DNA from 2 places in the Arthrobacter gyeryongensis genome. Region 2 is predicted to be linked to the other one. Evidence: riboswitches for the same ligand, from Rfam matches in the RefSeq annotation. Region 2 holds a riboswitch; the other holds the start of a gene.
The links. Region 2 has a riboswitch for glycine ahead of lipA (lipoyl synthase). Riboswitches for the same ligand answer to the same signal wherever they lie in the genome.
Positions count from the first base shown of each region.

Region 1: linked by a shared signal. The riboswitch ahead of gcvP (aminomethyl-transferring glycine dehydrogenase) and the one ahead of lipA (lipoyl synthase) in region 2 are both predicted to bind glycine.

Region 1 covers NZ_BAABKK010000032.1:74,010-90,025, reverse strand. Annotated here, with positions in the region: gene ABEA18_RS20995 (MFS transporter) at 1-903, opposite strand, end outside; gene ABEA18_RS20990 (TetR/AcrR family transcriptional regulator) at 986-1,534, shown strand; glycine riboswitch at 1,642-1,739, shown strand; glycine riboswitch at 1,741-1,848, shown strand; gene gcvP (aminomethyl-transferring glycine dehydrogenase) at 1,901-4,753, shown strand; gene gcvT (glycine cleavage system aminomethyltransferase GcvT) at 4,767-5,900, shown strand; gene gcvH (glycine cleavage system protein GcvH) at 6,430-6,825, shown strand; gene glyA (serine hydroxymethyltransferase) at 6,822-8,159, shown strand; gene ABEA18_RS20965 (L-serine ammonia-lyase) at 8,405-9,835, shown strand; gene ABEA18_RS20960 (hypothetical protein) at 9,816-9,980, opposite strand; gene ABEA18_RS20955 (lipid II:glycine glycyltransferase FemX) at 10,210-11,283, shown strand; gene ABEA18_RS20950 (threonine/serine exporter family protein) at 11,362-12,840, shown strand; gene ABEA18_RS20945 (siderophore-interacting protein) at 12,878-13,717, opposite strand; gene ABEA18_RS20940 (uracil-DNA glycosylase) at 13,733-14,500, opposite strand; gene ABEA18_RS20935 (DUF3263 domain-containing protein) at 14,634-14,969, shown strand; gene ABEA18_RS20930 (LytR C-terminal domain-containing protein) at 15,019-15,630, shown strand; gene ABEA18_RS20925 (cold-shock protein) at 15,770-15,973, shown strand.
Region 2 covers NZ_BAABKK010000009.1:58,882-74,897, forward strand. Annotated here, with positions in the region: gene ABEA18_RS06180 (MFS transporter) at 1-1,076, opposite strand, end outside; gene ABEA18_RS06185 (alkaline phosphatase family protein) at 1,229-2,494, shown strand; gene ABEA18_RS06190 (alkaline phosphatase family protein) at 2,491-3,642, shown strand; gene ABEA18_RS06195 (Lrp/AsnC family transcriptional regulator) at 3,639-4,685, opposite strand; gene ABEA18_RS06200 (M20 metallopeptidase family protein) at 4,829-6,061, shown strand; gene ABEA18_RS06205 (MFS transporter) at 6,088-7,380, shown strand; gene ABEA18_RS06210 (MFS transporter) at 7,394-8,680, opposite strand; gene trmB (tRNA (guanosine(46)-N7)-methyltransferase TrmB) at 8,783-9,706, shown strand; glycine riboswitch at 9,793-9,891, shown strand; glycine riboswitch at 9,893-9,995, shown strand; gene lipA (lipoyl synthase) at 10,045-11,079, shown strand; gene ABEA18_RS06225 (methylenetetrahydrofolate reductase) at 11,096-11,908, shown strand; gene ABEA18_RS06230 (anti-sigma factor family protein) at 11,941-12,657, opposite strand; gene ABEA18_RS06235 (sigma-70 family RNA polymerase sigma factor) at 12,654-13,154, opposite strand; gene ABEA18_RS06240 (COG4315 family predicted lipoprotein) at 13,309-13,881, shown strand; gene ABEA18_RS06245 (DMP19 family protein) at 14,028-14,876, opposite strand; gene ABEA18_RS06250 (DEAD/DEAH box helicase) at 15,045-16,016, shown strand, end outside.

The DNA.
Region 1 (16,016 bases), on a different contig from region 2:
CTGCGCGAAGAAGTAGATGAAGCCGGTCATGGAGAACAGGGACAAGACGTTGGCGGTGATGGCCGTGCTGAAGACCTTGTTCCGGAAAAGCCGTACGTCCAACATGGGCGATGCCAAAGAGCGCTGCCTCCGGACGAAGACGATTCCCATGGCCAGGCCGAACGCCATGAAGGCCGCGGGTCCAGGGCCAAAACCGTGCACGGCGGCCTCCTTGATGCCATAAACCGCCGGAGCCATGGTGATGATGGAGAGTACGACGCTGGGAACGTCGGGCTTTCCCGGATTGCGGTCCTTGGACTCGGGGATGAGGGACGGGCCGAAGGCGAGCAGGGGCAGCAGTAGTGGCACCCCAACCAGGAAAACGGCCCCCCACCAGAAGTGCTCCACGAGCCAGCCGCCGAAGATCGGCCCGAGGGCGGCGCCGCCGGAGAATCCCGCTGCCCACACTGCCACGGCGAGCCGGCGCCGGTTCGGGTCCGGGAAGATGTTGCGGATCAAGGACAGCGTGGACGGCATGAGCATGGCTCCGAAGATGCCCATGCTGGCGCGTCCGGCGATGAGCCATTCAGCCGACGGCGCGAAGGCGGTGGCCGCGGAAACGGCGGCGAAGCCGGTGCTGCCGGTCAACAGCAGGCGGCGGCGGCCGATCCGGTCTCCCAGGTTTCCCATGGACACCAGCAGGGCTGCGAGCACCAGCGGGTAGGCATCGACGACCCATAGCAGCTGCACGCCCCCGACTTCCAGCGAACGGGCGATTTGCGGCAGAGCAAATGTCAGCGCCGTATTGTCCACAGCCACCAGCAGCACGGGGAACATCAGGAGTGCCAGGGCAGCCCAATCGCGCCACGGGGCGGATTGGATCGAAGGGGTGCGGGGGTGCTGGGTTGTGGACGGGCTGAACATGAATATAACTGTACCGTCTGGACGGTATAGTTTCAATCTGACTCATCGAACTGCCGCATCGAACTAAGGGATGATGGACACCATGCCGCGAAAACCTATTGCCCGGGACGCAGTCCTGGATGCCTTTGAAGCCCTGCTGATCGAGGTGGGGGAGCGGGCTGCCACCCTGGATGCCGTCGCCAAGCGCGCAGGCGTCTCCAAGGGCGGCCTGCTTTACCATTTCCCCAACAAGGAAGCCATGATCAGCTCCTTGCTCGAACGCATGGACGGGCTGGCCGCACTGGACATCGAAGCAATGAAGGCAGCGCCCGAAGGTGCGGCCGCATTCTTCATCAAGTCTTCCCTGTGGGCGGATACTCCTTTGGACCGAGTGTTCGTGGCAGCCACGCGGCTCGCGGAAGTAGCCCATGAAGAAACCCGCAGGCGCTTCGCCGGGATCCAGCAACAATGGCTCGATGTCCTCGCCGAGGAAGTGGGGCCCGAAATGGCCAAAGCGGTCCGGTACATGGGCGATGGACTCTACTTCAACGCAATGCTTGAAGGCGGCGCCGGTGATACGGAAGCCAAGGCCAGCGCGAGGAGCGCCGACGTCGGTGCGCTGCTGGCCGCCGTCGAACGCCTCCGTAACTGAGGGATCGGTGACCACATTTGCGGACACGGGCAGTCCATAGGACAATTGGTAGTTGTGGCAGCCGTCACCGGCAGCCACGATCTGATTCACATAACTGAATACGCCTTTGATCTGCGGCGGGAGAGTCCTGCAGGCATGTGATGCAGGCGCCGTAGGAGCAAATCCTCCCCAGGAATCTCTCAGGCCCCCGTACCGCCGCGGCAAGGCAACTCTGGAAAGCAGCGCGCTGACGCGTGCTCACCGACGGTGCAAGCGGAACAGTGCCACAAGCACGATTTCGCGGAAACTCTCAGGTCCAATACAGAGCGGGGAGGAACCCGATTAGCTGTGGCGCACCCTGCGCCGCCTTATTTATGGAGTTCCTTCGTGACGGTTAGTTCAACCTCCACTACGTTCGTTGACCGGCATATCGGCGCCCGCCGCCAGGCCGACATTGACATCATGCTCAAGTCTGTTGGCTACGACAGTGTCGATTCGCTCGTAGACACCGCGGTTCCCAATGACATCCGCCAGGACGTCGCATTGACGCTCCAGAACGCCCTCAGCGAGGTGGAAGTTCTGGCTGAACTTCGCAAGCTGGCGGCGAAGAACAAGACGGCCGTGCAGATGATCGGCCAGGGCTATTACGACACGGTCACTCCGCCGGTGATCCGCCGCAACATCCTCGAATCCCCGGCCTGGTACACGGCCTACACCCCGTACCAGCCGGAAATTTCCCAAGGCCGCCTCGAAGCCCTGCTGAACTTCCAGACCATGGTCCAGGACCTCGTGGGCCTGCCCATCGCCAATGCCTCCTTGCTGGACGAAGCCACCGCCGTCGCCGAGGCAGTCCTCATGATGCGCCGGGCCAACAAGAACAAGACGGCCCACGACGGCAAGACCGTCCTCGACGCCGACTGCCTGCCGCAGACCATCGCGATCGTGAAGGGCCGCGCCGAGGCGCTGGGCTTCGAGGTGGAGATCGCTGACCTGTCCGCAGGCCTGCCCGAGGGCGAGATCAACGGCATCGTGCTGCAGCAGCCGGGCGTTTCCGGCCGGGTGTTCGACCACTCCGCCGTGATTGCCGCCGCCAAGGAACGCGGTGCCCTGGTCACCGTCGCCGCTGACCTCCTTGCCCTGACCCTGATCACGCCTCCGGGCGAGCAGGGTGCCGACATCGCCGTCGGCTCCACCCAGCGCTTCGGCGTCCCGCTGTTCTTCGGCGGCCCGCACGCCGCGTACATGGCGGTCCAGAAGGGCCTCGAGCGCTCCATGCCGGGCCGCTTGGTGGGCGTGTCCAAGGACGACGCCGGCACACCCGCCTACCGCCTGGCGCTGCAGACCCGCGAGCAGCACATCCGCCGCGAGAAGGCGACGTCCAACATCTGCACCGCGCAGGCATTGTTGGCCATCGTGTCCTCGATGTACGCCGTCTACCACGGCCCCGATGGCCTGAAGGCGATCGCCGAGACCGCACACCACCACGCCCGCACCCTGGCCGCGTCCCTCAAGGCCGCGGGCCTTGAGGTCCTGCACGGCAGCTTCTTCGACACCGTCACCGTCCGGGTCCCGGGCAAGGCCGCAGGGATCGTTGCTGCCGCCGAGGCCAAGGGCATCAACCTGCGCGGCATCGACGCCGACACGGTGGGTGTCTCGGTCGACGAGACGACAACAACGGCGGTTGTCGCCGACGTCGTCGCGGCCTTCGGTGCCACTGTTTCCGGTGACGGCGAGGGCTTCGCGCTGGAGGCCGCCGTCGAGCGGTCTTCGGACTACCTGCAGCACCCGGTGTTCAACACCCACCGTTCCGAAACCCAGCTGCTGCGCTACATCCGCAAGCTGTCGGACCGCGACCTCGCGCTGGACCGCACCATGATCCCGCTGGGTTCGTGCACCATGAAGCTGAACGCCACCGCCGAGATGGAAGCCATCTCCTGGCCGGAATTCGCCTCGATCCACCCGTTCGCCCCGGATTCCCAGACCGTGGGCTGGCGCGAACTGATCGAAGATTTGGAAGCTGACCTGACGGAGATCACCGGTTACGATCAGGTCTCCATCCAGCCCAACGCCGGTTCCCAGGGCGAGCTCGCGGGCCTGCTGGCCATCCGCGGTTACCACCACTCCCGCGGGGAGGCCCAGCGCAATGTCTGCCTCATCCCGGCTTCGGCGCACGGCACCAACGCTGCCTCGGCGGTGCTGGCCGGCATGAAGGTGGTTGTGGTGGCCACCGCGGCCGACGGCACCATCGACCACGCGGACCTGCAGGCCAAGATCGACGCCAACAAGGACGTCCTCTCGGCCATCATGATCACCTACCCGTCCACGCACGGCGTGTACGACGCGGACGTGCGCGAAATCTGCGACTCCGTGCACGCGGCCGGCGGCCAGGTGTACGTTGACGGCGCGAACCTGAACGCGTTGGTTGGCCTGGCCCAGCCGGGCAAGTTCGGCGGCGACGTGTCCCACCTGAACCTGCACAAGACCTTCTGCATCCCGCACGGCGGCGGCGGACCCGGCGTGGGCCCGGTCGCTGCCAAGGCACACCTGGCACCCTTCATGCCGGGCGATGCCAACAAGGCAGCCCATGAAGACGGGTACGGCGTTGCGATTTCCGCCTCGCGTTACGGCTCGGCCGGTGTGTTGCCGATTTCCTGGGCCTACGTGAAGCTCATGGGCGGCGAAGGCCTCACCGAGGCCACGAAGTCCGCGCTGCTTGCCGCGAACTACATAGCCTCGCGCCTGAACGAGTACTTCCCCGTTCTCTACACCGGTGAAGGCGGACTCGTGGCCCACGAGTGCATCCTTGACCTGCGCGAACTGACGGCCAAGACCGGCGTCACCGCGGAAGACGTGGCCAAGCGCCTCATCGACTACGGTTTCCACGCCCCCACCCTGGCGTTCCCGGTCGCGGGCACCCTGATGGTGGAGCCCACCGAATCCGAGGACCTCGGGGAGATCGACCGCTTCATCGAAGCCATGATCACCATCCGCAAGGAAATCGACCAGGTTGCCCACGGCGACTTCGCGGTGGAGAACAGCCCGCTGCGCCACGCACCGCACACCGCGGCCGCCGTCGTCTCCTCGGACTGGAACCGTGAGTACTCCCGCGAGCAGGCCGTCTTCCCGGTCCACCACCTCAAGCAGGACAAGTACTTCCCGCCCGTAGGCCGCATCGACGGCGCCGCCGGCGACCGCAACCTGGTCTGCTCCTGCCCTCCGATCGAAGCCTTCGAGAACTAAAGGACTCCTCACGATGACTGAGAACTACACTGCGCTCTACGAAGAGCACAAGAAGCTCGGCGCTTCCTTCACCGATTTCGGTGGCTGGCAGATGCCCCTGAAGTACTCCTCCGAACTGGCCGAACACCACGCCGTCCGCCAGTCCGCAGGCCTCTTCGACCTTTCCCACATGGGCGAAGTCTGGGTCACCGGCCCGGACGCCGCGGCATTCCTGGACTACGCCCTGGTGGGCAAGATCTCCGCCATGTCTGTTGGCAAGGCCAAGTACTCGCTGATCTGCCAGGAAGACGGCGGCATCATCGACGACCTCATCACCTACCGCCGCGGCGATGCCAAGTTCCTGGTGGTTCCGAACGCGGGCAACGCCAAGGTTGTTGCCGAGGCACTGGCGCAGCGGGCTGCCAACTTCGACGTCGTCGTCGAGGACGCCTCCGCGGCAACCTCGCTGATCGCCGTCCAAGGTCCCAAGGCGGAAGAAATCCTCCTCCGCTTGGTCCCGGCGGAACAGCACTCGCTGGTCACCGAACTCAAGTACTACGCCGCCGTCGAGGTGCCCTTCACCTTTGCCGGGAAGACCACGGAACTGCTGCTCGCCCGCACCGGCTACACGGGTGAGGACGGCTTCGAAATCTTCGTGGACAACGATGCCGCTGCCGCCCTGTGGCAGGCAATCGCGGCAGTTGCCCAGGACGGCGAGCTGATCCCCGCCGGCCTGGCTTCGCGTGACTCTCTCCGCCTCGAAGCCGGCATGCCGCTCTACGGCAACGAGCTCTCCCGCGAAGGCAACCCCTTCTCGGCAGGGCTGGGCCCCGTGGTTTCGCTCGCGAAGGAAAGCGACTTCGTGGGCCGTGCTGCTCTCGAAGTCCTGAAGGCCGAGGGCGCCGGTTCCACCAGCGGCCGCAAGCTGGTTGGGCTCAAGGGCCTGGGCCGCCGCGCCGGCCGCAACCACTACCCGGTCCTCAAGGACGGCATGGTGGTCGGCGAAGTCACCTCCGGCCAGCCCAGCCCCACCCTCGGCTACCCGATCGCCATGGCATATGTGGACGTCGAACACGCCGAGCCAGGCACGGCTCTGGACGTAGACCTGCGCGGCAAGTCCGAGCCGTTCGAGGTTGTCGCACTGCCTTTCTATAAGCGGACCAAATAAGTTTCGGATGGGTGACCGTGGTTGCGTTTAGCCCGTCGGGACCGACATCCTCTGCGGGCTCGGTCGCGAAGACGCCCGCTGGGCGGACGTGACGCTCCCTTAGACGCCCGCTGCCGGATGCCGGTCCCGATGGGGCCGTCCTCGTCACCTTTGGTTATCGAACTGATGGGTGGTTATCGAACAGAAAGGGCGAACAGTATGAACCTCGGCTCACCCTTGGTGCCTCTGTTGCGAACCGGGCACCTGTCGCGTTCGATCGCCCTAGGTTTTTGGAAAATGGGCCACCTGCCGCAGCTTGGCCCACTGGAACTGAATCGGCCCACTGGAACCATGGGTCACCTACTAAACCCGAAAGGGCCAGCGTTCTTTTCCGGAACTGTTGGCCCCGAAAACTGAACTGGCGGACGGCGGGTGACGGGATTCCGGCAGCGTGCGTCTAAGCGAGGAACGAGCGAGCACGCCGAGGAATTCCGTCACCCGCCACCCAACCCGACCACAATTAGATTTAGACCAACGCAAAGGAAAAAACATGGCAAAAGTTGCACCTGAACTCCAGTACTCCGACGAGCACGAGTGGGTTGCCCGCGACTCCGGCGAAGCCGGATCGAACATTGTGTCCGTCGGCATCTCCGCCGTGGCCACCGATGCTCTCGGCGACATCGTGTATGTTGACTTGCCCGAGGTCGGTTCCGCTGTGACTGCGGGGGAGACCTGCGGCGAGGTGGAGTCCACCAAGTCCGTCTCGGACCTGTACTCCCCGGTGACGGGGGAGGTCACGGAAGTGAACTCCGCCGTCGTTGACGATCCTGCCCTGATCAACAACGATCCGTACGGTGCGGGTTGGCTCTTCAAGGTGGCCGCCGAGTCCGACGGTCCGCTGCTTTCCGCGGAGGAATACGCTTCCAAGAACGGTGGCGAGCTGTGAGCGCGGCGACCGGGGCCGCAGGCACCGAGAACATTGCGTTCGAGCAGGTCGTTTCGCCGTCCCTGGACGCGGTGTTGTCCGAGCTGGATCCGGAGATCGCGGCGAAGATCGACGACGAGCTGAACCGTCAGCGTTCGGGCCTGGAAATGATCGCGTCCGAGAACCACACTGCCGTGGCCGTGATGCAGGCCCAGGGTTCGGTGCTGACCAACAAGTACGCCGAGGGCTACCCGGGCAAGCGCTACTACGGTGGCTGCGAGCATGTGGACGTCATCGAGCAGCTCGCGATCGACCGTGTGAAGGCCCTTTTCGGTGCCGGGTACGCGAACGTGCAGCCGCACTCCGGCGCCCAGGCGAACGCCTCGGTGATGCACGCCCTGATCAAGCCGGGCGACACCATCATGGGCCTGAACCTGGCCCACGGCGGTCACCTGACCCACGGCATGAGGATCAACTTCTCGGGCCGCCTGTACAACGTGATCCCGTACCAGGTCCGCGAAGAGGACCACCGGATCGATATGGCCGAAGTGGAGCGCCTGGCGCTCGAGCACAAGCCGGCCCTGATCGTGGCGGGCTGGTCCGCCTATGCCCGCCAGCTGGACTTCGCCGAGTTCCGCCGGATAGCGGACCTGGTGGGCGCGTACCTCATGGTGGACATGGCGCACTTCGCCGGCCTCGTGGCCGCGGGCCTGCACCCGTCCCCGGTCCCGCACGCCCACGTCACGACCTCGACGACGCACAAGACCCTCGCCGGTCCGCGCGGCGGCATCATCCTGACCAACGACGCCGACATCGCCAAGAAGATCAACTCCGCGGTCTTCCCGGGCCAGCAGGGCGGCCCGTTGGAGCACGTGATCGCCGGCAAGGCCGTGGCCTTCAAGATCGCCGGCTCACCGGAGTTCAAGGAACGCCAGGAGCGCGTGCTGGCCGGTGCCCGGATCCTGGCCGAGCGCCTCGTCCAGGACGACGTCACCGCCAAGGGCATCAACGTGATCTCCGGCGGCACGGACGTGCACCTGGTCCTGGTGGACCTGCGCGACTGCGAGCTCGACGGCCAGCAGGCCGAGGACCGCCTCGCTGCGATCGACATCACCGTCAACCGCAACGCGGTCCCGTTCGACCCGCGCCCGCCGATGGTGACGTCCGGTCTGCGGATCGGCACCCCGGCACTGGCAACCCGCGGTTTCGGTGAGGCGGCGTTCCGTGAAGTTGCGGACATCATCGCCGAGGCACTGATCGCCGACGCCGGCGCGGACCTCTCCGGCCTGCGTCACCGCGTGGAGGCACTCGCCGCCGCGCACCCGCTCTACCCGGGCGTCGCGAACCTCAGCTGAGGTTCTCCGACCCCGGCAAGCCCGTCGGGTCCGGCAGACCCCAGTTTTCACGCGTGCTGCTCCTTCGTCGCTTTGACGCACGCTTTCGAAAACCGCGGCCTGTCGGCCCCTCGGAGGGGGCTGGGCATCCGGCAGCATGCGTCTAAGGGAGCGTCACGTCCGCTCAGCGGGCGTCTTCGCGACCGAGCATGCAGAGGATGTCCGGCACCCTCCCAACCCGACCACAACTAACTAAGGAATCCGACATGGCTGTTGGCGTCTTCGATCTTTTCTCTATTGGGATTGGTCCTTCGAGTTCGCATACCGTGGGGCCGATGCGGGCTGCTGCGGTCTTTGCGGGTGAGCTGAGGGAGTCCGGTGCCCTGGAACGGGTGGCGTCGCTGCGCGTTGATCTGTACGGTTCCCTGGCTGCTACGGGCCGCGGGCACGGCACGATGACCGCGGTGCTGTTGGGGCTGGAGGGTTACCACCCCGAGGAGATCCTCCCCGAGGAAGTGGAGGAACGGCTCGCCTCGATCGCCGAAACCGGCACACTGAACCTTTGCGGCGCCGTCGACCCAGAGTCCGGCATGTCGCTGCCGTACGGGGAAGCGGACATGATCCTGCACCCGCTCACGGTCCTTCCCCGGCACACGAACGGGATGAAGTTCTCCGTGTCCGGCGCCGACGGCGAGGTGCTGCACGAGGCCACGTTCTTTTCCGTGGGCGGCGGCTTCATCGTCCGCGAAGGCGAAGAGGACGCAGCCCAGAAGGAACTGGAGGAGTCCAAGAAGGAACTCCCGCTGCCCTTCCGCACCGCCGCCGAACTCATGGGCCGCTGTTCTTCCAAGGGGCTCGGCATTTCGGACATCATGTTCATCAACGAGCGCGCCTCCCGGACCGAAGAGGAAATCCGCGAAGGCCTGCTGCACATCTACTCCGTCATGGAGGCCTGTGTCGAGACGTCCCTCAAGCGCGAAGGCGTGCTGCCCGGCGGGCTGAAGGTCCGCCGTCGGGCCCCGGACTGGCACGAGCGGCTCCTGAAGGAAACCAAAGACCAGGACCCTGACTACCGGGATCCGAAGTACTGGCAGGAATGGGTGAACCTCATCGCCCTGGCCGTGAACGAGGAAAACGCCTCGGGCGGGCGCGTGGTCACCGCGCCGACGAACGGTGCCGCCGGGATCATCCCCGCCGTGCTGTACTACGCCCTGCACTTCGCCCCCGGCATGGACAAGGCCACGCAACAGGACCGCGACGACGTCGTGGTGAAGTTCCTGCTCGCCGCGGGCGCCGTCGGGGTGCTCTACAAGGAGCAGGCCTCGATCTCCGGCGCCGAAGTGGGCTGCCAGGGCGAGGTCGGTTCAGCTTCCTCGATGGCCGCCGCCGGCCTGGCCGAAGTCATGGGCGGCTCGCCGGGACAGGTGGAGAACGCGGCGGAGATCGCGATGGAACACAACCTGGGCCTGACCTGCGATCCGATCGGCGGGCTCGTGCAGATCCCGTGCATCGAACGCAACGCGATCGCCGCGGCGAAGGCCATCAACGCCGCGAAGATGGCGCTCTGGGGCGACGGCACCCACCGGGTGTCCCTGGACGAGGTCATCGTGACCATGCGCGAAACCGGCAAGGACATGTCCTCCAAATACAAGGAAACCGCCATGGGCGGCCTCGCCGTCAACGTAGTGGAGTGCTGACGCCCGCTTCCTGATACTCAAGGCGACGGGTACCGGAAGGCCAGGCGGGGCCCAGCAACGCCGCGGATGCCATGGCCGCGAATACCGACCAAATGCTGTTGCTGCGGCCGGTGGTGAGCGGCGGAATGGGGCGGTAGACGATCATCGGGTCCTCCTGGTTCGGCTTTCGTTACAACCACTTTCCGCCTCCGGGATAGCTGTGGACTTTGGGGAACCTTTGCCGCCGCTGTGAGAAATCGAAGGGGCCCACTTCGAGGCGTTGGAACGGACCAGGCTGTGGCTCCCTGTGGGGGCCGATAGACTTGGGGCTGAACGCCTGCGCCGCACACCGGCGCCTGCTGCCTCACGTACGCAACTGATTGGACACGGCCCCCTTGCGAGAATTTACCGCACGCTTTGCCACCGCCGAGGAAATCGAACACTGGGACAAACACGTCACGGCCAACCCCAACGGCGGCAACCTCCTCCAATCCGAGGCCTTCGCGGACGTGAAGCAACACTTTGGCTGGAAGCCTCTGCACCTTGTCTACGAGACCGAGGAATACAGCAGCTACAACCTGGTCTTGGAGAAGTCGTTTCCACTGCTCGGCAAGCTCTGGTACCTCATCAAGGGTCCTGACGTGGCCGGCGTCGAGGACATTCCCGGGATCATCAAGGCCAACCGGGAATTCGTGAAGCGGGACAAGCTCGGGGTTTTCGCCGTGAAAATCGAGCCGGACATCGTCCTCAGCGGCGAAGCCCGGGACGCGATCGCGGCCACCGGGGCGGTCAAGACCCCCAACCTGCAGCCGAACGACTCCACAGCCCTGCTGGACATCTCTCCCGAGGAGAACCAGCTTCTGCGCAACCTGCATTCCCGCGGCCGGAACGCCGTTCGCCGGGCCATCCGCGAAGGCGTCGAAGTCCACACGATGGAACCGACGGAAGAGAACTTCCGCGCCATGTATGCGCTGATGACCAACACGGTCGAGGCGAAGTCCCAAGTGCGGGTCCGCGAATTCGGGTACTATCGCCAGTTCTGGACCAACTTCATCGAACGTGGCCAGGGCAGGCTCTTGTTTGTCTTCGAAAACGGTGTCCCCTCGGTTGGTGCCTTCGTCATCAACTATGGCCGGAAGGGCACCTACAAGGACGGCGGATCGCTGCAGAAGCGCGCGCAGTACGGCGATTCGCATTTGGTCCAGTGGACCGCCATCAACCAGGTCAAGGAACTGGGTTGCACGGAATACGATTTCTGTGGCACCCCGCCCGCTGACCGGCTCAAAGACACCTCGCACCCCTTCCACGGACTTGGCCTGTTCAAGACCAGCTTCAGCAAGACCGTCACCGACTTCGTCGGCTGCTATGACCAAGTCATCAGCCCGCTGAAGTACAAGCTCTGGACCGCAGCCGGGGAACGTATTGCGCGGCAGGTCTACACCCGCCGCACGGGCCAGCAGTTCTACTAGAATCGCAGCGCCGACCCGTGTGCTGCATGTGCAAAACCCCGTATTTGGAGGAACCCCGCCCCTTGGAGGAACACCCGCGTGACTGACCGCCCCGACAACAGGCCCAACACGGACGGCTTGCCCAAGACGCAGCCGCTCAAGCCATCCCAGGTGCGCCAGAATGTCAATGCCAAACGCATGCTTCGCAGGCTCGTGCAGGGCGAGAATCCTCCCACCGCCCCCATGAGCATCGTCGATCGCCTGGCGGGAAGTCCCTACGCCAACCCCATCATCCACGTGGGCGGTGTTGATGCTTCGGCCCGCAAGACCATCGACTTCGCGCTGCACATGGCAGAATCCATGTTTCGTTACGGAGCCGGTGCCCTGGAAGTCGAGACCAGCATCATCGCGGTCACGGCGGCACTCGGGTTGAAGAACATCGAAGTCGACATCACCAACCAGTCCGTCGCGCTCAACTACGCGCCCAAGGACCAGACTCCCATTACACTGCTCCGGGTGGTTCGCTCCTGGACCAACAACTACGCAGGACTGGCCCAGGTGCACCAGCTCGTCACGGATATCGTGGCCGGCGGGGTGGGCAGGTCAGAAGCGGTGAGCCGCCTGGACGACATCATCCGCAGCAGCAAGCCCTTCCCGCGGTGGATGGTCACCATGGCGTTCGGCGTCTTCTCCGCCGTTTTTGTCGGAGTCCTGGGCGGGGGAGTTGGAGCGTCCGCTCTGGCTTTCGTCTCCAACATGCTCGTCAACCTCGTGGCCCGGCAATTGGGCAAGTGGCGCACGCCTGACTTCTTCGTGACAGCCGCTTGCTCCTTCCTGGTCACGTTCATCGCGCTCATGCTCCACTGGGCCGGGGCGGATATCCCGCCGTCCATCGTCGTTGCGGGCGGCATTCTCCTGCTCCTGCCAACCGGGCGGCTTGTCTCTTCCGTGCAAGATGCCATCAACGGATTCCCCGTGACTGCGGCCGGACGATTCCTGTCAACGATCCTGACCTTCGGCGCGATCGTTGCGGGCATCGCCGTCGCGGTGGTTGTGGGTGACCTCATCGGCAGCGTCGCGATCGACGTCACGCAAACATTCCCCGAAGCGTATCCATTGTGGGGCCAGGCCGTCCTGATCGCCGTAGCCGTGATTGCCATCGGCATCACCGAACAGACCCTGCTCAAACTTCTGCTCCCGACGGCGGCAGTGGGTTTGGTGGGTTACTTCGTCTTGTGGGGGGCTTCCAACTTTGGCTTCGGAGACCGGCTCTCGCCGGCGATTTCCGCCGTGGTCATCGGCCTGCTCGCACGGATGGTGGCACTCAGGCTCGGAGCCCCGCAGCTCGTGGTCGCCGTCCCGGCAGCCCTCATCCTGCTCCCGGGCCTAAAGATATTCCGTTCCATGTATGTATTGACGGTGCAAGAAGCAGATGTACTGGTGGGTTCGGGAGGCATGCTCAACGCCGGAGCAATCGTGCTGGGCGTGGCCGCAGGAATTGTGTTGGGCGACAACCTTGCCCGGCCGCTGACCAAGGGGCTTGCCAGCAACGAGCGACGCCGCGTCCGCCGGCGCTAGGCCGCCGCAGGCCGCCGCCCGCCAGTGTATGCAGGCCCTAGATCTGCCCGATCGGGAGTTTCTTCTCCGCCTGGAAATCGTCCTCCACGCGCCCCTGGGCCCAGTATCCGGAAAGCGATACCTGGGAACGCTCCAGCCCACGCTGCTTGAAGAAGATGTCCCGCAGCCCCTTCATATAGCCTCGCTCACCATGCGCAAACACGTCGACGCGGCCGGGCAGCCACTCCGCATCGCCCAAGGCGTCGAGCAGGATCGAGCTTGAACCGGCAGGGACCCCGGAGCGAAGAAGCCAACGCAACTCCACGCCGTCGGGAGCCGCAATCGCAAGGATGTCGGCATCGCTATCGACTTCGAGGAAGGCAAAGCCTTTGGCGTCGGCCGGCAGGGATTCGATCGCGGCGGCAATGGCCGGGAGCGCGGCGTCGTCGCCCGCGAAAAGGTACCAGTCGGCGTCGGGCGCCGGGTTGTAGGCGCCGCCGGGGCCCGTGAAGACAAGAGTGTCCCCAGGCTGGGCTGCCAGGGCCCACGGGCCTGCAAGGCCCTCGTCGCCGTGGACCACAAAGTCGATTGCCAGTTCCTGCGCAGCTTCGTCCACCCAACGGACGGTGTAGGTACGGGTGTAGGGCCACTGTTCGCGGGGCATTGTCTCCCGGATGGCCCAAAGATCCAATGGCAGCTCATAGTCGACGCCGGGCTGCGGGAACACGATCTTTACATACCGGTCCACGAAGTCGTTGTTCGCATAACCGGCAAACCCGGGTCCACCTGCAATGATGCGCACCATATGGGGCGAAAGCTGTTCCGTGCGCAGCACCGTCAGGTTCACTTGGGGGCGGGTATTGCGGGATGCAGACGACGTCGCGGGCAAAGATGTCATGTAGGCAAGCCTAAGCTAGGGCAGCGGTGGAAGCTCCCAGATGACGGGATCTGCGCCTTGCGCACGGAGCAGGGCGTTGGCCCGGCTGAACGGGCGCGAGCCGAAGAAACCGCGCGAGGCGGAGAGGGGACTGGGGTGCGCTGAGGAGATCACGGGGGCGCCTTCAAGCAGAGGCTGTACTGCTTCGGCGTCCTTGCCCCACAAGATCGCGACGAGCGGACTCTGCTGGCCCGCAACTGTGCGGCGGCGGGCGACGGCTGCGACCGCCGCCGTCGTGATGGCCTCCCAGCCTTTGCCCCGGTGCGAGCCGGCCGCACCGGCCGCCACGCTGAGCACCCTGTTCAGGAGGAGCACTCCTTGGCCCGTCCAAGCCGAAAGATCGCCGTGAACCCGCGGCGGGAGTCCGAGATCGGACTCCATTTCCCGGTAGATGTTCGAGAGGCTGCGGGGGATGGGCCGGGTTGGCCCGGAAACCGCGAAAGAGAGCCCGACGGCGTGTCCCGGCGTCGGGTAGGGGTCCTGGCCCAGGATGAGCACCTTGACGTCGGCAAGCGGCTGCCGGAAGGCGCGAAGGATGTTGGACGCCGCAGGCAACACGTGGGTTCCGCGTGTGGCCTCGGCCGCCACGAAGGTCAGCACCGAGCGCAACTCGTCCTCGACGCCAGAGAGCGCGTCGGCCCAGTCCGGCGCCATGAGGTCCGCCAAAGCCATTCCCGGGAGTGCCTCGAACTCGGCGGAGTGATCCTCGGATTCAAGCTCGAATAACGCTTCTTCGCCTGCCACCCAGTCATTGTCCCTGTCCTGAGGCTCCGGGGAAAGCGGCTCCGCAAGACGGCGGGGCAAATGACATCGATGTTATTCGCCCGTTAGCATGGGCGGGGGACATTTTTCAGTCAATGCGTCGAAGGAGTGTGTCGTGGCAGAACCCGCACGCGAACCGATGGCGTCCGAAGCAACTGGATTGGTGCTCGAAGACCTGTCCACCGGACTCCGCAGCGATTCGCCGCTCGGCGAGCGTGAACAGCAGATGCTCGCCCTGGAGAGGCAATGGTGGAAATACGCCGGGGCCAAGGAACAGGCCGTCAGGGAACTCTTCGATCTCTCCGCGACCCATTACTACCAGCTGCTCAACGCCCTCATCGACACCGAAGAAGCACTGGCGCACGATCCTATGCTGGTCAAGAGATTGCGTAGACTACGTATGTCACGTCAGAGGGCCCGCACAGCGCGTCGTCTCGGTTCTGACGCATAGAGCACCCGCTGATCCCCCAGCAAGCAAGCAGCAAGGACAAGGCTTCACCATGACCAAATTTGCCCGGGATGAATTCGACCGTGTCCCGCAGAGCTCATCGCGCCAAGGTGTCCACAGACTCGTCGCGTCCGCTTCCCGGCCCGCCCTCTGGCCGGTGCTGTTGCTGGGCGGCATCGCGCTGGCCGTAGGCCTCGTTGCGTTCCTCATCCTTCCGAAGCTTGGTTTCACCTCATCGACGACGCCGCAAGCCGTCGTCACCGCGGATGCCCCCAAGCAAAGCGCTACCGCGTCACCATCCGCAAGCGGCGCCGCGCAGGCGTCCGGCCAGCCAAGCCCGAGCGACACACCTTCCAGCACGCCGACGCCGACCCCGAGTACGGCGCCCTTGGACAAGACGGCGGCAGTCGCGGTCTACAACGGCACCACCACCGGTGGCCTGGCTGCCCGCGTGGCCGGCCTCGTTCAAGGCGGGGGCTGGCCGTTGTCCACCGTCGCAAACTGGGGCGGCATGCCCCAGCAGACGTCGTCGGTCTTCTACAAAGGCGCAGCCCAGAAGGGCAATGCCGAAGCGCTCGGTAAATTGCTGGGCATTTCCAACCTTGTGGACAGTGCCGAATTCCAGCAGCCCGTGGTTGTCATCCTCGGCCCCGGGTACAAGTAGCAACTCGGTTACGCCTCAATAACATTGCAGCCACCCACACCCGAGGTTGCGCTACGGCAACGTGACTGTGGTTACAGTAGTTGTGAGCTGGCCCGGAGATCCCGGAAGCCGGCCACTGCTAGTTGAAAGTGTGGGGATCATGGCTTTGGGAACCGTCAAATGGTTCAATGCCGAAAAGGGCTACGGATTCATCACTGTCGATGAGTCCGGTGACGACATCTTTGTGCATTGGTCCGCCATCCAGATGGATGGCTTCCGTGCGCTCGAAGAAGGACAACGGGTCGACTTCGAACTGGGCGAGGGCCAGAAGGGCCCGCAGGCAGAAAGCGTGCGGCTTATCTAGTGGGTGTTGCGGCAACAGGGCTGTCCTGGCCCCTTGGAGGGCG
Region 2 (16,016 bases):
ACCAGCGCAGATCCGATCTTGACTGCAAGGGCGTTGCCGAGCCGGGAGCCCATGCGGCCCTGGACGGCGGACGCCGCTGCCCAGGCAATCGCCGATCCCGTCAACGCAAGTCCGGCGAATGCCGGGGTGAACGAGTACCGCTCCGTGAGGAGGTACGGCACGTAAACCTCGGTACCGAAGAACGCGGCAGAAGCGACTCCGCGCATGAGGATGACGCTCGGCAGTCCGCGGTGCGCGCCGAGCGTGCCGAGCGGAACCAGCGGACGTACTGCCAGCATTGCGATGACGAGCGCGACGGCGGCAATCACCCAGCCGACGTCGGGCACCTGTCCGGAGAGGTTCAGGCCGAGGACCGAAAGGGCCGCGAGCGCGGCCCATCCCATGCGGCCGAATGCCCAGGGAACGTCGGCGCCTTCGGGCTTTGCCCCGCCGGCGGCCGCCTTCGGGGAGCCCGCCTTCCCGGAGCCCGCGTCCCGCGCGTCCGGTGAGGAACGCATGCCCCGCATCGCGGGGAGGATCATTGCCAAGGCCGGAACCACGAGGCCCACGACGCCGAGGAACACCCAGTGCCAGCTGCTCAACTGGGCAACCACGCCGGCGGCGAAGGGACCGATCATCGACGGAACGACCCAGGCCGCCGAGAAAGCGGCAAAGACTTGGGCATGCAGCCTCGCGGGGTACACCCGGGCGATCACCACATACAGCGCCACGGTCATTGCGCCGCCGCCGAGGCCTTGGACCAGCCTGCCGGCCACGAGAATCGGCATGGAAACTGCAGTGCCGGCGATGAGCAGCCCCGCCGCGAACAGCGCAACCGAGGCGTACAGCGGGGCGGAGGGACCACGCCTGTCCGCCCAGTTCCCTGCGGCCACCATCCCGATCACGCCAGTGGCGAGCGGCCCGGCGAACGCCAATGCATAGAGTCCGGCACCGTCGAGCTCACGGCTCACCAGCGGCATGATGGTGGTGACGGCCATGGACTCGAAAGCCGCAAGGAACACCAACGCGCAGGCACCCGCTGTCGCGAGGAGATAGGGGCGTTGCAGTATGCCTGCTGTTGCGTCGTGGCTTATCATCATCCCAGCCTAGAAGCCCAAACGAGTTTGGGGCCACCCACAAAATCCATTCAAGTGATTAACATTCACCTGAAATTAACTCTGGGCAAACACTGAACTAAATAGCCAACTATCGGTTGTTCCCGTAATCATTCCGTGATGCACTGCTTGGCGTGAACTTCACAAGACGCAACTTCCTGTCAGTTGCCGGATCTGCCACGGCCGCGACGCTTATCAGCGGCGCCTCCGCGGGGACCGCGCCTACTGCGACCGTCCTCCCCCAACCCGGTTCCTCGGGCATAGACCACATCATTGTGGTGATGATGGAAAACCGCTCGTTCGACCACTTCCTTGGGTGGATGCCCGGCGCGGACGGAAAGCAGGCCGGGCTGACGTTCGTTGACCGCTACGGGATTCCACACACAACGCACCACTTGACGGATTACCAGGGCTGTGGGCATCCAGACCCGGACCATTCCTATGAGGGCGGCCGGATCCAGTACAACAACGGCAAGAACGATGGTTGGCTGCGCGCAGGCGAGAATGATGAATTCGCGATCGGATACTACGATTCAAGCGACCTCGACTTTTGGCGCCAAGCGGGTCCCGACTGGACTGTCTGCGACCGTTATTTCGCAGCCACCCTGGCCGAAACTTATCCGAACCGCTTCTACCAGCACTCTGCGGCCACGGACAGGCTCCATAACTCGACCGTCACAAGCACCATGCCCACTATCTGGGACCGCTTGGCGGCAGCCGGGGTGCAGGGAAAGTACTACTACGGCGACATTCCCTTCACCGCCCTATGGGGAACCAAGTACCTCGGAATCTCCAGGCCCTACTCTGAGTTCCTCAGCGATTGCAGTTCCGGCAAGCTTCCCTCGGTTTCCTTCGTGGATCCGCGCTTCACGGATGAGTCCAGCGGAACCTCCGGCGATGACCACCCGCACGCCGACATCCGCTCGGGCGAGCTGTTCTTGGCGGAGGTCTACAACGCCGTGACCAAGAGTCCCAACTGGGCGAACACGATGCTGGTAGTCAACTATGACGAGTGGGGCGGGTTCTACGACCACGTGCCACCGGAAACAGCAGCGGACAGCAATCCAGACACTGCCCGGCGCGGCTTCCGCGTACCGTCCATGGTCATTTCTCCGCGCGCCCGAAGGCAATACGTGGCACACAATACCTACGACCACACCTCAATCTTGAAGGCCATCGAGTGGCGCTGGGGGCTTCAACCCCTGACGCCGCGGGACAACGCCGCCCGCAACATCGCTGAGGTGCTCGATTTCCAAGCAGCGCCCAACCTGACCGCTCCGACGTACCTCGTGCCGCCTTATGCCGCCGGACCGCCATGCTCCCCGGTCGGTCCCCCCGCGGAGGAAGAGTGGGCAGGATTGAAAGAGAAAGCACTTGCGGACGGATGGACCCTGCCATGACCTTGAAAACCTTCGCCATTTCCAGGATGCGGCTCGGATTAGCTGCGCTGCTGGTCGTCCTGCTCGGCGCCTCCTTCATCGCCTTCGGATTGCAGCAGACGGAGGCACAAGCGAGCGAACCCCAGACCGTCCAGAGCACCGGATATCTCCCGGGAGCCAAGCACGTCTTCGTGATCAACCTTGAAAACAAGGGGTACGACATCACGTGGGGACCCGGTTCGGCGGCACCGTACCTTTCCACCACGCTGCGCAACCAAGGCGTCCTGTTGAACCAATACTTCGGCACGGCACACAACTCGCAACCGAACTACGTCGCCCAGATCTCCGGCCAAGGCCCCAACCCGCAGATGCAGGCAGATTGCCAGACGTACTCTGCGTTCGTGAAGACCGGCACGGCAGCTCCCGGCCAGGCCGTTGGAGATGGCTGCGTCTTCCCCGCCGATGTGCCTACGGTTGCCGGCCAATTGACGGCGGCCGGGAAGACCTGGAAGGGCTACATGGAGGACATGGGCACGCCGTGCCGCCACCCCGCCCTAGGCGCCCCCGACGACACCCAGAAAGCCAAGGTCGGGGACCAGTACGCCGCCCGCCACAACCCCTTTGTCTACTTCGCCGGGATCACGGGATCACCCGATTGTGCCCAGAACGACGTGGACCTGGGAGCCCTGAAGACCGATCTTGCTTCGGTCTCCACCACGCCCAATCTGTCGATGATCACGCCGAACCTCTGCCACGACGGACACGACTCCCCTTGCGTTGACGGACAGCCCGGCGGCCTGACGAGCGCGGATGCATGGCTGAAGCAGTACGTTCCGCTGATCACCTCGTCTCCCGCATTCCGCCAAGACGGTGTCCTGGTGATCACCTTCGACGAATCCGACAGCCCCCAATCGGATGCCTCCGCCTGCTGCGGCGAAGGCCCTGGACCCAACTCCCCGCTTCCCGGGATCGTCGGACAGGGCGGCGGCCGGGTCGGCGCTTTGGTCATCTCGCCGTTCACCAAGGGCGGCACCTGGTCCACCACGCCCTATAACCACTACAGCCTGCTGGCCAGCATCGAAGACACCTTCGGCCTTCCGTACCTCGGCTACGCCGGCACCCCTGGTCTGAACCGCTTCGGACTCGACGTCTACAACGCCGGCCTCTAGGCCGGGCTCGCGGCGGCGGCTGGTACAGCGGCGGCGGTCGGTACGACGGCGCCAGTCGCCGTCGAGTCGGGGTTCAGCATCCAGCCGACCCGCTTGGCCGTGCTCAGCATCACGACACTTTCGACGAGTTCGATCCCGGGAATGCGTTGCTGGATGGCGAGTTCCATCTCCATGACCTCGGCCAGCGAGCGCAGCCACATGATGATCACAAAGTTGGTGCTGCCTGTGGTGGAGGCCGTGAACCTAACGTTCCTGACGGCCCGCAGCTCGGCGGCCGCGGCCTCGTGCTGGCCTGCCGGGACATTCGCGAACCACTGGCACGTCATGGGGTAGCCGGAAAATTGTTGGGCGATTTCGCAGCGGAAGGACAGCACCCGGCTCGCGAGCACGCGTCCGAGCTGCCGCTGCACCGTGGCAGGGTGCCGTCCCAGGGCGCGCGCGATTTCAGCGGCGGAGGCCCTTCCGTCCCGGGCGAGGAAGGGAAGGAGTGCCATATGGCTCTCCGGCAATGGGGTGACCTGCGCGTAAGGGGCGGACGGATTAAGCGCCTCCGGCCCGGCGAGGGCGCGCAGCGCCTGCTGCTCCGCCCGGCTGAGGACGTTGAGCCGCCACGCGTAGCCGCTTGTGTGGATGCGGGTGCAGAGCGAGGTCCGGTACTTGGTGAGTCCCCGGATTTCCTTGAGCTGGGGCAATAGCCGGCTGCTGAACTCACTCAGGTCTTGGGTGATCACGGTGAGCATGAGGTCACGGTTGCTGGCCGCCTCTTCTACCGTGATGATCTCCGGAATCGCTGCGAGCGCGGCCGTGACCTCGGGCCTGAGGTGCATTTCGCAGTCCACGTCCAACAGGGCAAGGCAGGCATGCTTGGGGTCGCCCATAAGGTGCGCCGTGGTCCAGGCGGCTCCGGACTCGCGCAGCCGATCCCACCGGGAGGCCAAGGTGGTGGCATGGACGTCGAGGACTTCGGCGGCGTCGGACCAACTGATCCGCGGCGAGATCTGGAGGGCGTTGATCAGCCGGAGGTCCTCTTCACTGAGTTCCATCAGCGATCCATTCATAGTCGATGCATGATTCCTGTTAATTCTGGCATAATCCTGAATTTTTTCAGGGCTTTGGAAGATTGTGAGGCTAATCACTCCACAATGGCTATGGATACCTACCAATCGTTCAGGAAACAGGAGAACAGATGTCGATCGCCTCAGACGCCAAAGAGCTGCAGGGAGAAATCGCCCGGTTCCGCCACGAGCTCCACCAGGAACCGGAAATCGGCCTGGACCTCCCGCGCACCCAGGAAAAGGTGCTCAAGGCGCTCGACGGACTCCCGTACGAAATCACCCTTGGCGAGAGTACGACGTCGGTCACCGCGGTCTTGCGCGGCGGCGCGCCCGGTGCGCTTGCCGCGAAACCAGCCCGGAGGCCGGCTGTGTTGCTCCGCGCTGACATGGACGGCCTCCCCGTCCAGGAGCGCACCGGCGTCGAGTTCTCCTCGAAGATTGACGGCGCCATGCACGCCTGCGGCCACGACCTCCACACGTCCATGCTCGCCGGAGCTGCAACCCTGCTGGCCGAGCGACGCGATCAGCTAGCGGGCGACGTCGTGCTGATGTTCCAGCCGGGCGAAGAAGGATTCGACGGCGCGGGCCATATGATCCGCGAAGGCGTCCTGGACGCCGCAGGCCGCCGTGTTGACGCCGCCTACGGCATGCATGTCTTCTCCTCCCTGGAACCGTATGGCCAGTTCTGCACCAAGCCTGGAGTGATGATGAGCGCCTCTGACGGGCTTTTCGTCACCATCCTGGGTGCCGGTGGGCACGGTTCGGCGCCCCATTCGGCCAAGGATCCCGTCACGGCAGCCGCAGAAATGGTGACTGCGCTGCAGGTCATGATCACGCGGCAGTTCAACATGTTCGATCCCGTAGTCCTGACCGTGGGCGTGCTGCAGGCCGGCACCAAGCGCAACGTCATCCCCGAATCTGCCCGATTCGAAGCCACCATCCGTACTTTCTCGGAAGCCTCCCGCGAGCGGATGATGACCGCCATCCCGCAGCTCCTCAAGGGCATCGCCTCCGCACACGGCCTGGAGGTGGACGTCGACTACCGCGGCGAATACCCCATGACCGTCACTGACGAGGACGAGACCCACACCGCCGAGAACGTCATCTCCGCTATGTTCGGCGATTCCCGCCTCTCCCGCTGGGCTACGCCCATCAGTGGCTCGGAGGATTTCTCCCGGGTCCTGGCCGAAGTTCCCGGAACCTTCGTGGGCCTCAGCGCCGTACCGCGGGGCGTGGACCACACCACCTCAGCGTTCAACCACTCCCCGTACGCCACGTTCGACGACGGCGTCCTGTCCGACGGTGCGGCGCTCTACGCGGAGCTCGCGGTCTCCCGCATCGCCACCCTCGCCGCCGGCAACTAACCACCACCCAAACCTTGGAGCAAGACATGACCGCCACCGTTGGCACTTCAGCCACAGCCCAGGTTCACAAATCCCATCTGCGAACCCTCATCGGCACCGGCATCGGCAACGCCGTCGAATGGTACGACTGGGCCATCTACGCCACGTTCTCGCCTTTCATCGCCAGCGCGCTCTTCAGCAGTGCAGACCCCACCTCCGCGGTCCTCTCCACCTTGGCGATCTTCGCCGTCGGATTCGTGGCCCGGCCGTTCGGCGGCTTCGTCTTCGGCTGGATCGGCGACAGGATCGGCCGCAAGACATCCATGACGTTCGCGGTCGGCCTCGCGGCTGTCGGTAGCCTGCTGATCGGTATCGCCCCGACATTCCAGGCTGTGGGGGCTTTTGCCTCCGTGATGCTCCTGGTGGCCCGCCTCATCCAAGGCCTCGCCCACGGTGGCGAGCTGCCGTCGTCGCAAACGTACCTGTCCGAAATGGCACCCAAGGAAAAGCGCGGCTTCTGGGCAACGCTCATCTACACCTCCGGCACCGCCGGCATCCTGGCCGGAACCCTGCTGGGCGCCATCCTGACCGGTGTGCTGAGCAAGGCCGACATGAACGCCTGGGGCTGGCGCGTGCCGTTCCTGGTGGGCGGTGCCCTGGGCATCTACGCATTGGTCATGCGGGCCAAGATGAAGGAGACCGAGGCATTCGAAGCCGAGGTGCCCAAGGAAAAGCGCGAGCCCATGTGGCCGCAGATCGTCAAATACCGCAAGCAGGCCCTGCAGGTTATCGGGCTGACCGTTGGCCTCACCGTTGTCTACTACATCTGGGGCGTCGTGGCGCCGAGTTACGCGGCCAGCACACTCAAGATGGACCGTGGAGCAGCCCTATGGGCCGGCGTCATCGGCAACATCGCTTTCATTGCGTCGCTCCCGTTCTGGGGCAAGCTGTCCGACCGCATCGGCCGCAAGCCGGTGCTGATCGTGAGCTCTGCCGGCGCCGCATTGCTGCACTTCCCTATGACGTGGCTCCTGAAGGATTCCCCCTGGCAGCTGGCTGTTTCGATGTCCGTGATGTTGTTTTTCATTGCCGGCAGCGCCTCGATTGTCCCGGCCGTGTACGCCGAGCTGTTCCCGACCAAGATCCGCACCGTGGGTGTCGGCGTCCCGTATTCCATCTGCGTTGCGGTCTTCGGCGGCACGGCCCCGTACCTTCAGACCTGGCTCGGCAGCATCGGCCAAGCCAACATGTTCAACGTCTACGCAGTGATCCTGTTGGCCATCGGAATCGCGTTCGCCTTCATGATCCCGGAAACCAAGGGCAAGGACCTGACTCACTAACCTCCCCGTTGGGCTAGCCGACGTAGCGGTTCCGGCCGGCGCGGAAGCCGAAGAAGGCCGCCAGAGATCCGACGACGAGGAACAGGATGCCGGCAGCCGCGAAGCCACCGGTCGCTTGGTGCAATTGGCCGACCATCAGGGTTCCCGTGGAGCCCAAGCCATAGCCGACCCCCTGCATCATGCCGGAAAGGTGCGCCGCGGTGTGGGAATCGCGGGTGCGCAGCATGATCATGGTCAACGCCACGGCGGTGAGGCTCCCTTGCCCCAGTCCCAACAGCCCGGTCCACGCCCAAATCAGGTCCGTGGGGCCGAAAATACTCAAGGCGAAGCCGCCGCCGGTCATGAGCGCCACCACGGTGTTGACGGCGCGCTGGTCTTTGAAACGTGCCGCGAGCCCAGGAGCGATGAACGAACCAAGCATCTGCAGCACAATCGACACGGACACGATCAAGCCGGCTGTCCCGCCGTCGATCCCGCGATCACGCAGGATCGGCGCCAACCAGGCGAACACGCTGAAGGACATCATCGCTTGCAACACCATGAAGATGGTGACTTGCCAGGCGACGGCGGAACGCCAGACGTTCGTACCGCCGTCGGCCGCGTTGTGCCGGACGGGATGCTGGCGGATCGCGAGCGGTAGGAAAAGCAAGAGTACGACGGCGGCGGGCAGCGCCCAGAACCACAGCGCCGAAGTCCAGTGCCCGGCCGCGGTAAAGACGGGATAGGTGAAACCGGCGCCAAGCGCGGCAGACGCGCAAATCGCCGTCGTATATAGCCCGCCCATGAGCCCGAGGCGATGCGGGAAGTCACGCTTGACCACGCCGGGCAGCAGCACGTTGCATAGCGCGATCGCGGCGCCGCACGCCGCGGTACCGGCAAGGAGGGCCGGTAAGTGCCCGGCGCCGGCGAGGTCCACCGGACGGAGCAGCAGCCCCGCTGTCAGCACTGCCATCGCGCCGAGCAATACTCTCTCGGCACCGAATCGGCGGGCCAGGATCGGCGCCAGCGGCGCGAACACACCCAACAAGGTCACGGGCACAGTGGTGAGGACCACCACCGCCCAGCCCGGCAGCCCGGCGTCGGCGGTGACTTCCGGAAGAACTGCCGAAAAACTCGAAAAAACCGTCCGCAGGTTCAGGCCGATGAGCACCAGGCAGATCCCCAGGAAGACGAGTCCTCCGCGCGTCTTGATCTGCGTGGGCTCGGGGGCGGGAAGCTCGTCGATCTCGGCGTCGACGAGGATCTCGGGGACGCCGGGGTGCGGCTTGGTGTTCTTTGGGGCGCTTGAAGCGGGGGTCACCAACCCATTCTGGCAGTCACCCCCGTGCGCGGGCGCCTCGTGACGGGAGCGTACGCAGGTTCCGCGGCGGGGCTTTGACCGTGCAACGGTATTCTGGAGGAGATGAGTGAAACCCCAGAATCCCCTGAATCACCGCAGTCTTCGCGCCCCGTGACCCCAGGCAGCCAGGCCTCCTTCGGCACCTATGGCGGCCGGCCGGTCAGTTTCGTGCGCCGCGGGACGCGGCTTCAGGGTCGGCGCCAAGCGGCGTGGGAAGAGCACTCGGACCGCTGGGCCATCCAGGTTCCGCGGCATGTCGCCAACACGTCCGTGCACCCGGACTACGTGTTCGACGCCGAAGCGGAGTTCGGCCGCAAGGCACCGCTGATTGTTGAAATCGGTTCGGGACTCGGCGACGCCGTATGCCACGCGGCCGAAGAGAACCCGGACAAGGACTTCCTCGCCGTGGAGGTCTACACCCCGGGCCTGGCCAACACGATGATCAAGATCAACAGTCGCGGCCTCAGCAACGTCCGCGTCGTGGAAGCCAACGCCCCGGAGGTCCTGGCCACCATGCTGCCTGCGGGTTCAGTGAGCGAGCTCTGGGTCTTCTTCCCCGACCCCTGGCACAAATCTCGGCACCACAAACGCCGCCTTATCCAGCCCGCGTTCGCCGAACTTGCTGCGCGGTCCCTCGAGAAGGGTGGCCTGTGGCGGATCGCCACAGATTGGTCCAACTACGCCATCCACGTCCGCGAGGTCCTTGCCGGGTCAACCGAGTTTGAGAACGTCCACGACGGCGAGCGGACCGGCGCAGAGAGCCCCCTCACCCAAGTGTGGGAATCGGGAGTCGAATCGATGGTGGGCGGGGCACCCGTCAAGGAAGGCCGCGCACCGGTCAGCACCGAGCACACCGGCCCCAATGAGGGTGTGGACCACGTGGGCGGATGGGCTCCGCGCTTCGATGGTCGAATCCGCACCAGCTTCGAAAACAAGGCCCATGAGGCCGGGCGCATGATCTTCGATCTTAGTTACCGCAGGATTTAGCTGCACGATCGCGCACGGGTTCTTTGCGTGCCGCACGGGCACCGGCTACCATGTGAGACGTGTCACCGAAAGGCGGCACGTGCTTATGATCTGCGGCGGGAGAGCCCTGCCGGTACGTTTCAGCAGGCGCCGTAGGAGCAAATCCTCCCCAGGAATCTCTCAGGCCCATGTACCGCCGCGGCAAGGCAACTCTGGAAAGCAGCCCGGGCAACCGGACTCACCGACGGTGCAAGCGTCCAGCCGCGAGGCGGGACGCGGAAACTCTCAGGTCCAATACAGAGCGGGGAGGAACCGAATCATCGTGGTGCGTCCGCGCCACCTGAATTATGGAGTTCCTCATGACCCTGGCACCTGAAGGCCGTAAGCTGCTGCGCGTTGAACAGCGCAACAAAGCCGTCCCGGTCGAACGCAAGCCCGAGTGGATCAAGGCCAAGGTCCAGATGGGCCCTGAATTCGTGGGCCTGAAGAACCTCGTGAAAAAAGAAGGACTGCACACCGTCTGCGAGGAAGCCGGCTGCCCGAACATCTTCGAGTGCTGGGAAGACAAGGAAGCGACCTTCCTGATCGGCGGCTCCGAATGCACCCGCCGCTGCGACTTCTGCCAGATCGACACCGGCAAACCCTCCCCCGTGGACATGTTCGAACCCACCAAGGTCGCCCGCTCCGTCCAGGCCATGGCCCTGCGCTACGCCACCGTCACCGGCGTCGCCCGCGATGACCTGGAAGACGAAGGCGTCTGGCTCTACGCCGAAACCGTCCGCAAGATCCACGAACTGAACCCCGGCACCGGCGTCGAACTGCTCATCCCCGACTTCTCCGGCAAACCCGAACACATCCAAGCGATCTGCGACTCCGCCCCCGAGGTCTTCGCGCACAACGTCGAAACCGTGCCCCGGATCTTCAAACGCATCCGCCCCGCGTTCCGCTACGACCGCTCCCTGGACGTCATCACCCAGGGCCGGGCCGCCGGCATGGTCACCAAATCCAACCTGATCCTGGGCATGGGCGAAACCCGCGAAGAGATCTCCGAAGCCCTGGCCGACCTGCACGCCGCGGGCTGCGACCTGATCACCATCACCCAGTACCTGCGCCCCTCCGAACGGCACCTGCCCGTGGACCGCTGGGTCAAACCCCAGGAATTCGTCGACCTCGCCACCGAAGCCGAGGAAATCGGCTTCCTCGGCGTCATGTCCGGCCCCCTGGTCCGCTCCTCCTACCGCGCCGGACGCCTCTGGGCCACCGCGATGCGCAAGAAAGGCCGCGAAATCCCCGCCCACTTGAAGCACATTGCCCACATCGCCGAAGGCATCCAGGACTCCGGCACCACCCGCCAGGAAGCCCGCACCCTCCTCGCACACCACGCGACGGCCTGATCGGCAAGGAGCCAGCATGTTCCCCACCCGGATTGAAATCATTCCCTCGGACGGAATCGTTGAGAAAGTCCAGGCCGCTGTGCCGCTTTCCACTACGCTCACCGTTACCTGCCTGCCCCATCACGGCATCGCGCGGACCATGGAGGTCTCCGTGAAGCTCGGCCTCCTCGGCTACAACGTGGTTCCGCACCTCTCGGCGCGCGGGCTGGAGGACAGGGCGCAGCTTTCCGGCATCCTCCGGGACTGCGGGGCCGCCGGGATCACGGAGGTCTTCGCCATCGGCGGAGACGGACCTCTTGGTGCCGGCCCCTACCGATCGAGCCTTTCCCTCTTGGCGGACATCGCCGAGTACACCGGCGGCTCCATCACAGCGGGCATCGCCGGTTACCCCGAGGGGCATCCTTCCGTGAGCGGGCTGGATTTGCTGGATGCCCTGCTGGCGAAACAACACCTGGCGACGCATGTTGTCACGCAGATGTGCTTCTCCGCGCCGACGATCCTCGACTACGCAGCGCTCCTGCGCCGGGAAGGCGTTGAGCTTCCCGTGTGGGCTGGGATTGCCGGGGCAGTTCCCCGAATCAAGCTGCTGGCCCTGGCAACCCAGATCGGCGTCGGGACATCCCTGAAGTTCCTCAGCAACAAAGGACCCCTCGCCCGCAAGCTTCTCGGCGGGGACAAGTACTCACCGCAAGGCCTGGTTTCCGAACTCACTGCGCACCCGGATGGTGTCTCGGGAATTCACCTCTACAGTTTCAACCGACTGGACATGCCCACCTGGGTACGGGGCGATTTGCCCGATCCTGCGGCCAGCGGACCAGCGTCCGCCTAGTCGCGCACAAACCGCCTAGGTCCCGGGAACCCCTAGCTCCCCGGAACCGAAATCACGGCGACCATCTTCTGGTTGTCATCGCGCAGTTCCACACCCGAAATCCCGGCGAGCTGGACCGGCGTCGCGCCCGTGACCTTGATGTGGCCGCTGGAGGTCGCGGTCCAACCGCAAGCCATTTCCTCCGTGCCGTCGCGGCCCTTGACCCACAGGTACATAGTGCCTTGCGGCGGCATGCTGCGGCCTTCCAGTTGCAGTTCGGTCCCCCACGCCTTCCTGACGAGCCCCACAGTGAGCTGCAGGCCATTGTCCGTCTGCACAGAGTAGCTAGCGTCAGGCTTGGGTGGCTGGTTCAACACCGGCCCCGCCAGTATGCCCAACCCAAGGCAAGCGGCGGCTACGGCACCCACCAGGGCCGCCCACCGGCGTCGGGATTTCCGTCGCCGTGCTGCCATTTTCAAGAGAATCGGCTGCGGGAGCCTTTCCGAAAAAGCCCCCATTAGTGAGCGAGCGTCGGAAGTAGCGGGCGGAACTGCGGCGGAGGGCACGACGGCAGGGCGTCCGACGGCAAGCGCGACGGCGTCGGGCACGGGGACGGCGTCGAGGAGGGCCGGGAGGCTCTCCAGCTCCCCCAGCTGGAGCCGGCAATCAGCACAGCTTGCCAAGTGCTCCTCGAAAACCCGGGCCTCGGCAGGTTCGAGGCCGCCGAGCAAGTAGGCGCCCAGCAATTGGTGAAGTCCGGTTTCGTTCACCGCTGCACCCCCATTTCATCGAGAATCGTGCGAAGCGCCCTGACGGCGTAGAAGGCCCGGGATTTCACCGTGCCGCTGGGGATGTTGAGCCTCAGCGCGGCCTCGTTTACCGTGAAACGTTCGTAATGCAGGGCTACCAGGACCTCCCGGTGTTCGGTGCTGAGCCGCAGGAGCGCCTCCTCCATGAGGACCCGGTTGAGGAGCTCGTCCACCCGCTCGGTGGCCTCCTCCGGGTCCGCCATGTCGCGTTCGGCAGCCTCTGCCGGGCGCCGCTGGGCCTTGCGGTAGTTGTCGATGATGACGTTACGGGCAGTGCGAAACAAGTAGCTGCGCAGGCTGCCAGTGATCTGCGGGGCGTGCTGCCACACGCGAAGGATGGTTTCCTGCACCACGTCCTCAGCCAAGTGCGCGTCCGGCGTGCAGCTCAGTACGAAGCGGCGCAGGGCTGTGCCGTGGTCGCGGTAGATCGCGGCCACCACATCCTCGTCGAGCGGCATCGGCGCCTCCTTGGTGCTCGGCTTCCCCTTCTCCTGCGATACGACGTGCCCGCCAGGAAAAAGGTTCACGCCCCCTGAACCATTCTTCACCCGGCAGCGTCGTACGGGTTAGCTTCCGGCACGTCCGCGGCCGGTCCAAGCGAAGGAGTAAACCATGAAGAAGCAACTCGGCACCGGGCTCGGCATTCTTGCTCTGGCCATCGCGCTCACTGGCTGTGGAGGAAGCCCCGGCCCGTCTTCCGCGTCCTCGAGCGCCACCAGCCCCGGCTCCGCGGCGTCGGCGAGTTCAAGCGCTCCGGCGTCGAGCACTCCTGCTGGCGCGGCGGAACTGAAGACGGCGTCGTCGAGCGTCGGCGAGCGAGTGGTTGCGGCGAACGGCAAGAGCGTCTACATCTTCGCGAAGGACGTCAAGGGTTCCGGCAAGAGCGCCTGCACCGGCGGCTGCGCGACCAACTGGCCTGCCGTGACAACGACGTCGGCCACGCCGGCGGTTGACGGGGTGGCCGGAACCATCGGCACCATCCCCACAGCAGACGGCAAGATGCAGATCACCATCAACGGCATGCCCATCTACTTCTACTCCAAGGACGAAGACTCCAGTGACACCTACGGCCAAGGCGTGGGCGGTGTCTGGTCCTTGGTCAGCCCGTCCGGTTCGATGCTGACCCCGAGCAGCAGCACCCCGAGCGAGAGCAGCACCCCAAGCGGGAGCAGCATGGGCTACTAAAACCCTCGCTCACTTTTGCACCCCAAAAGGCAAACGCTCGCTCAGATCTCGCCGGGCCGGCCGGCGGATCTGAGCGAGCGTTTGCCCTGGAGGCCTTAAAGGTGAGCGGGCGTCCGCGTCAGAAGCCTCATAGGTGAGCGGGCGTTTTAGGCGTCTTCGAACTCTTCAGCGTCCTCGAACTCCACGGCGGCGATGATTTCCTTCGTCTCCGGGTGGATCATGAAGGCTTCGTCGTCCTCTTCGATCATGATGTAGTTGCCGTGGTCCGTGGTGAAGTGCCAGGCGAGGATCGTCTCGCCGTCGTGCTCGTAGTTGGGATCGCCCATGGTGATCTTCTCCAGCTGGTAGCCGGCAACGTCGCACAGTTCGCGGATGATGAGCTCGAATTCAGGGGCGTTCTCAAGTTCCGCTTCGGCTGCCTCGGCCTGGCGCTCTTCGAGGTTCGGGACGAGGGCTACGCGCTCGGCGATGTGAGTCTTCAGCTGCTCCTCGTCCAGGTAGAGCACGCCGTCCTGGCTGCGGAGCCACGCTGCGTTGAGTTCGATGATGTCTTCGGTCTCCAGGAGGGATTCGAATTCGCCGTCGAGGGCCTCGAGTTCGGCAACGGCTTCCGGTGCCACTTCGGACTCGTCAAGATCGCCGTCCAGGTAGGCCTCGGCGTCTTCTTCGGACAGCGCGTCGAAAGCTGCGGCGGTGCGGTTGAACAGCTCAAGGTGGCCTTTGGCGCCCATTCCTTCGAGGCCTTCGCGGACAAACGCATCCACCTCTTCGCGTTCCGGGACCGTGAACACGTACTGTGCGAAACCGCCCGCGAGTGCTTGCGTCAGGTAGTAGTCCACAAAGTAGCTGCGCAGAGCATTGGTAGCGATTTCCTCATGGTTGAGGAGCTCCTCGTACATCTCGTTGACCACGGTGACGTTCGCGTCCACAACGTCGGCGCTGTCGGCCTCGATGCTGTCCTTCGTCAGAACGACGGGGTTCTCATTGCTGGTCATGGGATTTCCTCACTGCTAGGAAGCTTGTGCTGCTCCGGACCCTTTCAACGTACGCGGGGGCGGTTGTCGGGCAAGCTAGGCAGAGGTGAACGTCCGGCAAAGTTTCAGGGCTGCTCCCTGGGCCCTAGGATTCATAGATAGCCTCCTGCCGAAAGTAGCCCCAACGAAATGCCTTCCCACTCAGACGACTCCTGGGAACTGGCGATTCAGACACCCGCCATTAACGACCGCTCCCTGGCGGCCGGCCTCGCCTATGCCATGGGCAGCCGGGTCAGCGGCATCACCTTCGACTCCGCCACGGGCCTGATGATGGGCAAGGTCAGGGGCAGCGGCCCGTCACCGTATTCGACGTCGGCCAAGCTGGTCCGCAAACCGGGCGGCTGGAGCTGCACCGTGGGCGTGTGCAGCTGCCCGGTCCGGAAGGACTGCAAACACGTGGCGGCGCTTCTCTTCGCCGCCGAAGACCATCCCGCCGTGCGGGCACAGTTGCTCAGCGCGCCGGCGTTCGGGCAGACGGCCCAAACAGGGGGCATCGTGCAACGGCCGGCATGGGAGCAGGCACTTAGCAAGCTCATCGCCACTCCGGGCACCACCCCGCAAGGCCAGGGCCTCCCCTTGGCACTGGCGTTCGAGGTTGAAGAGCCGGCCCCGCACTTCTCCTACACAGGCCGGCGCGATCCGCTCCGCAGCGTGCGCCAGCTCAAGGCCCGCCCGGTGATGATGGGCGCCAAGGGCAAGTGGATCCGGGGCGATGTTTCCTGGACCAACCTGAATTACCTCGGCTACAAGCGCGAGTTCAACGAAGCCCATATCGACTGGATGCAGAACTTCCTGGCCGCGCATTCCACTGCGGACTACCGGCAGCTCACTTCGAGCATGTGGATGCTGCTCAACGAATTCGCCGGCAAGAACTTATGGAGCCTCCTGGTCGAAGCCGACAAGATAGGGGTTTCGCTCATCCACTCCGGCGGGACCGAGCCGGTCCGCATTGCTGCGGAGCCCGCCGTCGTCGGGCTTGACCTTAGCCGGCCCGACGACGGACTGCAGCTCGCGCCGTCGGTGACCTTGGGCGCGGACGCCCTTGATCCGGCGACCTTGGGCTTGATCGGCCGCCCGGCACATGGCTTGTTCTTCACGGGT